Regions from separate parts of the Metabacillus sp. 113a genome, predicted to be linked through region 1. Evidence: a T-box and tRNA genes for the amino acid it is inferred to sense, from the RefSeq annotation. Region 1 holds a T-box; the other regions hold tRNA genes.
The links. The T-box of region 1 lies ahead of tyrS (tyrosine--tRNA ligase). A T-box ahead of a tRNA ligase gene usually reads a tRNA of that ligase, here a tRNA-Tyr.

Region 1 (2,243 bases):
AATATTTCTTCCGGAATTATCCCTCCCGAAATCAGCCATATTCAAATAGGACTCAAGAATTTCATCTTTTTCAAAAAAACGTTCCAGTCTGAGCGCAAGCAGAATCTCTTTTGCCTTTCGGTCAAAGGAAACTTCATTTGTTAAGATCTGGTTTTTAATTAGCTGCTGGGTCAGAGTGCTTCCTCCACTTTGTGTGGGGGCATTCGTAAATTCCTGAAAAAGGGCTCTGAAAATGGCTTTCGGAACAACCCCGTCATGCTCATAGAAAAATTCATCTTCTGTAGAAATGATGGCATTTATCAAATGCGGAGATACTTCATCAAGCGCTACTTTTGTTCTGGACAAATCGGAACGGAGTTTGCCGATCAGCTCCTGGTTGTCAAAATATACTTCCGTTGTTTCTTCATAATTATAAATATCTTTTTTCATTTCATCGTAACTCAGTATTTCTTCGTTTTTTACAAGGGAAGCAAAATAGCCTGCACCTGCACTGCCGGCAAACACAACGAATGAACTGCATGCAATAATGGCTATTAAGGCTATATTCCACATAACACCGTAGGCGATTCTAAGTTTTTTTACCAAAAGAGGGCGTGTAGAAGAATCCCCAATTAATTTCTTTATCCATTTTTCCATTATAATCCTCCCCCCTGAAGCATAGATAGTATATCATAAAATTAACTGAAAATTGGAATCTATTGTCGGAAAATTGAATTTGACATGAAGGTATTGAATGTGGTAAAAATCAATATATGAATAGTGAGCGACGATTGGATGACAGTAACAGCTGTTTCCCTGTAGCAGAGAGCTGATGGCCGGTGAGAATCAGCACACAAACAGGCTGTGAATTACAATCCATGAGCATCTGAAGCTGCATTATGCAGCGGAAGACGGCCCCGGCCGTTATCTGTTAAAGCGAAGAATGGCTGTTTAGTGAACCATTCTTAAGTAGGGTGGTACCGCGACGTGATTCGTCCCTTCATTTTTAAAATGAAGGGGCTTTTTTATTTTCTATCAAAAGGCAAAGGAGTATAACCATGAACAATTTATTGCAGGATTTAACATTTAGAGGGCTTATAAGCCAGATAACAGATGAAGCCGGATTGGAAGAGGCATTGAATAAAGAATCCATCAAGCTGTACTCTGGATTCGATCCGACTGCGGACAGCCTGCACATCGGCCATATGCTTCCCATTCTTACATTAAAAAGATTTCAGGAGGCAGGACATCATCCAATAGCGCTGGTTGGAGGCGGTACGGGCCTGATTGGAGATCCAAGCGGGAAAAAAGCAGAAAGAACACTCAATACGGAAGACATCGTTCAGCTCTGGTCACATCGGATCAAAGATCAGCTATCCAGATTCCTTGATTTTAAAGCTGAAAAAAATCCGGCTGTCCTTGCTAACAATTTCGACTGGCTTGGAAAAATGGACATTATTGAATTCCTGCGGGATGTAGGCAAATATTTCGGTGTGAATTACATGCTGGCAAAGGATTCTGTGAAAACAAGAATCGAATCCGGTATTTCTTTCACAGAATTCAGCTACATGATTCTTCAATCCTACGATTTCCTTAACCTATACCAAAACGAAGGCTGCAAGCTTCAAATTGGCGGAAGTGACCAATGGGGAAACATCACAGCAGGTCTTGAACTGATCCGTAAAACCGATGGGGATGCAAAAGCATTCGGACTGACCATTCCGCTCGTAACAAAGGCGGATGGAACGAAATTCGGGAAAACGGAGGGCGGAGCGGTGTGGCTTGACCGCGAAAAAACTTCCCCTTATGAGTTCTACCAATTCTGGATTAATGCAGATGACCGGGATGTAGTAAAATACTTAAAATACTTCACTTTCCTGTCCCATGAAGAAATCAATACTCTTGAGAAGGAAGTACAGGAAGCTCCGGAGAAGAGAACGGCTCAGAAACGCCTGGCCGAGGAAGTAACTGCAATGGTACACGGAGAGGAAGCGCTCAATCAATCCATCCGTATCTCTAAGGCTTTGTTCAGCGGGGACATTAAAGCATTAAGCGGAGAGGAAATCAAACAGGGCTTTAAGGATGTACCTGCTCATCAGGCAAGCAGCAAGGAGACCGGTCTGGTCGAACTGCTCGTGGAAGCCGGCATTTCTCCTTCGAAAAGACAGGCACGGGAGGATATTACCAACGGTGCTGTTTATATAAACGGAGAACGAAAACAGGAGCTTGATTACGTTCTGCAGGCTGAGGACAGGATAGATGAC
Region 2 (2,243 bases), on a different contig from region 1:
AGGTGCAAGCAGTGCTAGGAGCCGAAGGAGAGAGCCCCGGAGCGCACATGAGTGCGTGAGGATGCGAACGACTGAAAGCGACAACGCAATGCGCCGCTCATCGCAAGCCGAAACCATCACCCAACAAAGTGAAAGTAAGAGGGTTGAGAGGAGCAAGCAGTGCTAGGAGCCGAAGGAGAGAGCCCCGGAGCGCACATGAGTGCGTGAGGATGCGAACGACTGAAAGCGACAACGCAATGCGCCGCTCATCGCAAGCCGAAACTATATGGAGGATTAGCTCAGCTGGGAGAGCATCTGCCTTACAAGCAGAGGGTCGGCGGTTCGATCCCGTCATCCTCCACCATAATTATTTATTTTATTATCGCGGGGTGGAGCAACGAGCGCAGCTTCCACGAATAGGCATCGAGTTGTACTCGCCGAGACGCTTCATGCATTTGCTTCCCGAGGCGAGGACAGTCTACAGGCAATGAGCATAGCTAAACTTAATACTTTTTATTATCGCGGGGTGGAGCAGTCTGGTAGCTCGTCGGGCTCATAACCCGAAGGTCGCAGGTTCAAATCCTGTCCCCGCAACCAAAATGGTCCGGTAGTTCAGTTGGTTAGAATGCCTGCCTGTCACGCAGGAGGTCGCGGGTTCGAGTCCCGTCCGGACCGCCATTTGATTTTTTAATCAAACCTAAGTAAAATGTAAGAGGGTTTCAATAAGCGAGAAGCTTAGTGAAAGGCCAAAAATGGCTTGGTAGCTCAGTCGGTAGAGCAATGGACTGAAAATCCATGTGTCGGCGGTTCGATTCCGTCCCAAGCCACCATTTATAACTAATATAATTATGCCGGTGTAGCTCAATTGGTAGAGCAACTGACTTGTAATCAGTAGGTTGGGGGTTCAAGTCCTCTTGCCGGCACTGTCTTCACTGTAGTGGAGGGGTAGCGAAGTGGCTAAACGCGGCGGACTGTAAATCCGCTCCTTAGGGTTCGGCAGTTCGAATCTGCCCCCCTCCACCATTTATAGGGGCATAGTTTAACGGTAGAACAGAGGTCTCCAAAACCTCCGGTGTGGGTTCGATTCCTACTGCCCCTGCCAATATAATTTGATAATGTGGCGGTTGTGGCGAAGTGGTTAACGCATCGGATTGTGGTTCCGACATTCGTGGGTTCGATTCCCATCAGTCGCCCCATATTTTTGTATTTGAATATTGGCTGCTGTATAATAAATCTGCATCGTGAGTACATACATAGGTGGGCTATAGCCAAGCGGTAAGGCAACGGACTTTGACTCCGTCATGCGTTGGTTCGAATCCAGCTAGCCCAGCCATTTTTTCTTTTCAGGAAAGTTTTAAATCCTTTTGCATAGAATGACATACAGGGAACAATAAGGCGGAAGTAGTTCAGTGGTAGAACACCACCTTGCCAAGGTGGGGGTCGCGGGTTCGAATCCCGTCTTCCGCTCCATAATGTTTGGCGGCATAGCCAAGAGGAAAGGCAGAGGACTGCAACTCCTTTACCCCCGGTTCGAATCCGGGTGCCGCCTCCAAACAGTATGCCGGTGTGGCGGAATTGGCAGACGCGCACGACTCAAAATCGTGTTCCTCTGGAGTGCCGGTTCGACCCCGGCCACCGGTATCATTTTCAGTTTATTAATCTGTAAACAAACGTGAATACTACCGAAATATCAACCGTTTCTCACAGTGTGGGGAACGGTTTTTTCGTGTGGTCCGGACTATACTGAATATCTTTAAAATGTGTGAATCCATAATACATGCTGGTTATTCATCAAACTTTTTTGGTCATCTTCAGATAAAAGGTTTAAAAAATTTCCTGTAAGAGGGATAAATTTTTTTGAATCTGTTTTATGTCTTTGTTTTTTAAATAATTCAGATTTTCCGCAAACTCCCCCCTAAGTAATTGCCATATCATATTGGATCTCCCAACTAATAGTAAATCTCTAAAAGGGTATCTGGGTAATGCATTGAATACTATAATTGTTCCAATATTATGGAATGCTGTAATGAGGCTGACCACTTTATTCATTTCTATGCTTCATTACCAATTACATTGAATTCTACTATGGAAGATGGGTGTCTCAAATGAAAAAAAGTCAGGTTATATGGGTTGGATCCCTTGCTATTGCTGGAAGCGTTGCACTTATTATTTATTACATGATAGGTCAAGATGGGAGTCGGGAGACTTTAAAGGTGAAAGAATCAAAAACACCGAATAATGAAATCATAGAAATAGAGGAGGCT
Region 3 (2,243 bases), on a different contig from region 1:
TATATCTGGTGATTATGGCAAAGAGGTCACACCCGTTCCCATACCGAACACGGAAGTTAAGCTCTTCAGCGCCGATGGTAGTTGGGGGTTTCCCCCTGCGAGAGTAGGATGTTGCCAGGTTATATTGTTCCGCAGTAGCTCAGTGGTAGAGCTATCGGCTGTTAACCGATCGGTCGCAGGTTCGAGTCCTGCCTGCGGAGCCATGCTTCCATAGCTCAGTAGGTAGAGTGCTTCCATGGTAAGGAAGAGGTCACCGGTTCGAGCCCGGTTGGAAGCTTACTTAATGTATGCGGCCCGTTGGTCAAGCGGTTAAGACACCGCCCTTTCACGGCGGTAACACGGGTTCGAATCCCGTACGGGTCACCATTTACATACGGACAAGCTATGCGGAAGTTGAAGGAGTGAACACCGGAGTGCACATTCGTGCATGAGGATGTGAACGAGTGAAGACGACAACGCAATGCGCCGCTCATCACAAGCCGAAACCACCACCCAACAAAGTGAAAGTAAGAGGGTTGGGAGGAGCAAGCAGTGCTAGGAGCCGAAGGAGAGAGCCCCGGAGCGCACATGAGTGCGTGAGGATGCGAACGACTGAAAGCGACAACGCAATGCGCCGCTCATCGCAAGCCGAAATCACCACCCAACAAAGTGAACGTAAGAGGGTTGGGAGGAGCAAGCAGTGCTAGGAGTCGTAGGAGTGAACACCGGAGTGCACATTCGTGCATGAGGATGTGAACGAGTGAAGACGACAACGCAATGCGCCGCTCATCACAAGCCGAAACCACCACCCAACAAAGTGAAAGTAAGAGGGTTGGGAGGAGCAAGCAGTGCTAGGAGCCGAAGGAGAGAGCCCCGGAGCGCACATGAGTGCGTGAGGATGCGAACGACTGAAAGCGACAACGCAATGCGCCGCTCATCACAAGCCGAAACTATATGGAGGATTAGCTCAGCTGGGAGAGCATCTGCCTTACAAGCAGAGGGTCGGCGGTTCGATCCCGTCATCCTCCACCATTCTATATTTTGTTTGCTGTTTTTTAATTTGCGCCGGTGTAGCTCAATTGGTAGAGCAACTGACTTGTAATCAGTAGGTTGGGGGTTCAAGTCCTCTTGCCGGCACTGTCTTTCAATCATACGGAGGGGTAGCGAAGTGGCTAAACGCGGCGGACTGTAAATCCGCTCCTTAGGGTTCGGCAGTTCGAATCTGCCCCCCTCCACCATTTTTCTTCATGACAGGTTTAAAACCTCATGGTTTGGACATGTTAAGATAGGATGAGTATCTAAATTATTGGGCTATAGCCAAGCGGTAAGGCAACGGACTTTGACTCCGTCATGCGTTGGTTCGAATCCAGCTAGCCCAGCCATCCGAGCCATTAGCTCAGTCGGTAGAGCATCTGACTTTTAATCAGAGGGTCGAAGGTTCGAGTCCTTCATGGCTCACCATTTTTATTTTTGTATGCGGGTGTGGCGGAATTGGCAGACGCACCAGACTTAGGATCTGGCGCCTTCGGGCGTGGGGGTTCGACTCCCTTCACCCGCATTTATTTTCCGGAGACCTGCCTTTTGAACTAGCGGAAGTAGTTCAGTGGTAGAACACCACCTTGCCAAGGTGGGGGTCGCGGGTTCGAATCCCGTCTTCCGCTCCATTACCCTTAGGGGGCCTTAGCTCAGCTGGGAGAGCGCCTGCCTTGCACGCAGGAGGTCAGCGGTTCGATCCCGCTAGGCTCCACCAATACTTTAACCATTAATGTCTTCCACTTGGTGTAAGGCTTTTTTTGTGTTTTCTTTTACAGTTTTAGTTTGAATTATCTGTATTTTTATACATGAAATTGTCGAGTTGAGTCACCTGCCTCCTTCTAGGTAGAATAGAAGCACAGAGGGAAAAGGAGGAAACCACATGGCTGCAAAGAAAATCAATATTATCGGGGTGCCGATGGATTTAGGTCAGACCCGCCGGGGTGTTGACATGGGTCCGAGCGCGATCCGCTATGCGGGGATTACGGAAAGGCTTGAGCACCTTCACTATATCATCGAAGACAGTGGAGATATCAACATTGGGAAACGGGAAAAAGAATTGGAAGAACCTCTATATAATTTGAAAAATTTGAAAGCGGTATCAGAAGCAAGTGAGCTTTTAGCATCAAAGGTTGATGAAACAATTAAAGCAGGGTCGTTTCCTTTGGTCCTTGGCGGTGACCATAGCATTGCCATTGGGACCCTGGCCGGCTTAGCAAAAAATTATCAAA

Region 2: it has a tRNA-Tyr gene. The T-box ahead of tyrS (tyrosine--tRNA ligase) is inferred to sense a tRNA for this amino acid. The anticodon was not compared.
Region 3: it has a tRNA-Tyr gene. The T-box ahead of tyrS (tyrosine--tRNA ligase) is inferred to sense a tRNA for this amino acid. The anticodon was not compared.

Annotation. Positions count from the first base shown of each region.
Region 1 covers NZ_JBNILJ010000003.1:222,859-225,101, reverse strand. The annotation lists gene ACQCVE_RS07330 (transglycosylase domain-containing protein) at 1-636, opposite strand, end outside; T-box leader at 758-982, shown strand; gene tyrS (tyrosine--tRNA ligase) at 1,038-2,243, shown strand, end outside.
Region 2 covers NZ_JBNILJ010000025.1:22,494-24,736, reverse strand. The annotation lists tRNA gene ACQCVE_RS19050 (tRNA-Val) at 268-343, shown strand; tRNA gene ACQCVE_RS19045 (tRNA-Met) at 500-576, shown strand; tRNA gene ACQCVE_RS19040 (tRNA-Asp) at 581-657, shown strand; tRNA gene ACQCVE_RS19035 (tRNA-Phe) at 734-809, shown strand; tRNA gene ACQCVE_RS19030 (tRNA-Thr) at 830-902, shown strand; tRNA gene ACQCVE_RS19025 (tRNA-Tyr) at 919-1,002, shown strand; tRNA gene ACQCVE_RS19020 (tRNA-Trp) at 1,008-1,081, shown strand; tRNA gene ACQCVE_RS19015 (tRNA-His) at 1,100-1,175, shown strand; tRNA gene ACQCVE_RS19010 (tRNA-Gln) at 1,238-1,312, shown strand; tRNA gene ACQCVE_RS19005 (tRNA-Gly) at 1,375-1,449, shown strand; tRNA gene ACQCVE_RS19000 (tRNA-Cys) at 1,458-1,531, shown strand; tRNA gene ACQCVE_RS18995 (tRNA-Leu) at 1,540-1,620, shown strand; gene ACQCVE_RS18990 (DUF6241 domain-containing protein) at 2,085-2,243, shown strand, end outside.
Region 3 covers NZ_JBNILJ010000029.1:14,722-16,964, reverse strand. The annotation lists rRNA gene rrf (5S ribosomal RNA) at 5-120, shown strand; tRNA gene ACQCVE_RS19485 (tRNA-Asn) at 129-203, shown strand; tRNA gene ACQCVE_RS19480 (tRNA-Thr) at 205-277, shown strand; tRNA gene ACQCVE_RS19475 (tRNA-Glu) at 292-366, shown strand; tRNA gene ACQCVE_RS19470 (tRNA-Val) at 936-1,011, shown strand; tRNA gene ACQCVE_RS19465 (tRNA-Thr) at 1,044-1,116, shown strand; tRNA gene ACQCVE_RS19460 (tRNA-Tyr) at 1,134-1,217, shown strand; tRNA gene ACQCVE_RS19455 (tRNA-Gln) at 1,287-1,361, shown strand; tRNA gene ACQCVE_RS19450 (tRNA-Lys) at 1,365-1,440, shown strand; tRNA gene ACQCVE_RS19445 (tRNA-Leu) at 1,456-1,537, shown strand; tRNA gene ACQCVE_RS19440 (tRNA-Gly) at 1,569-1,643, shown strand; tRNA gene ACQCVE_RS19435 (tRNA-Ala) at 1,654-1,729, shown strand; gene rocF (arginase) at 1,895-2,243, shown strand, end outside.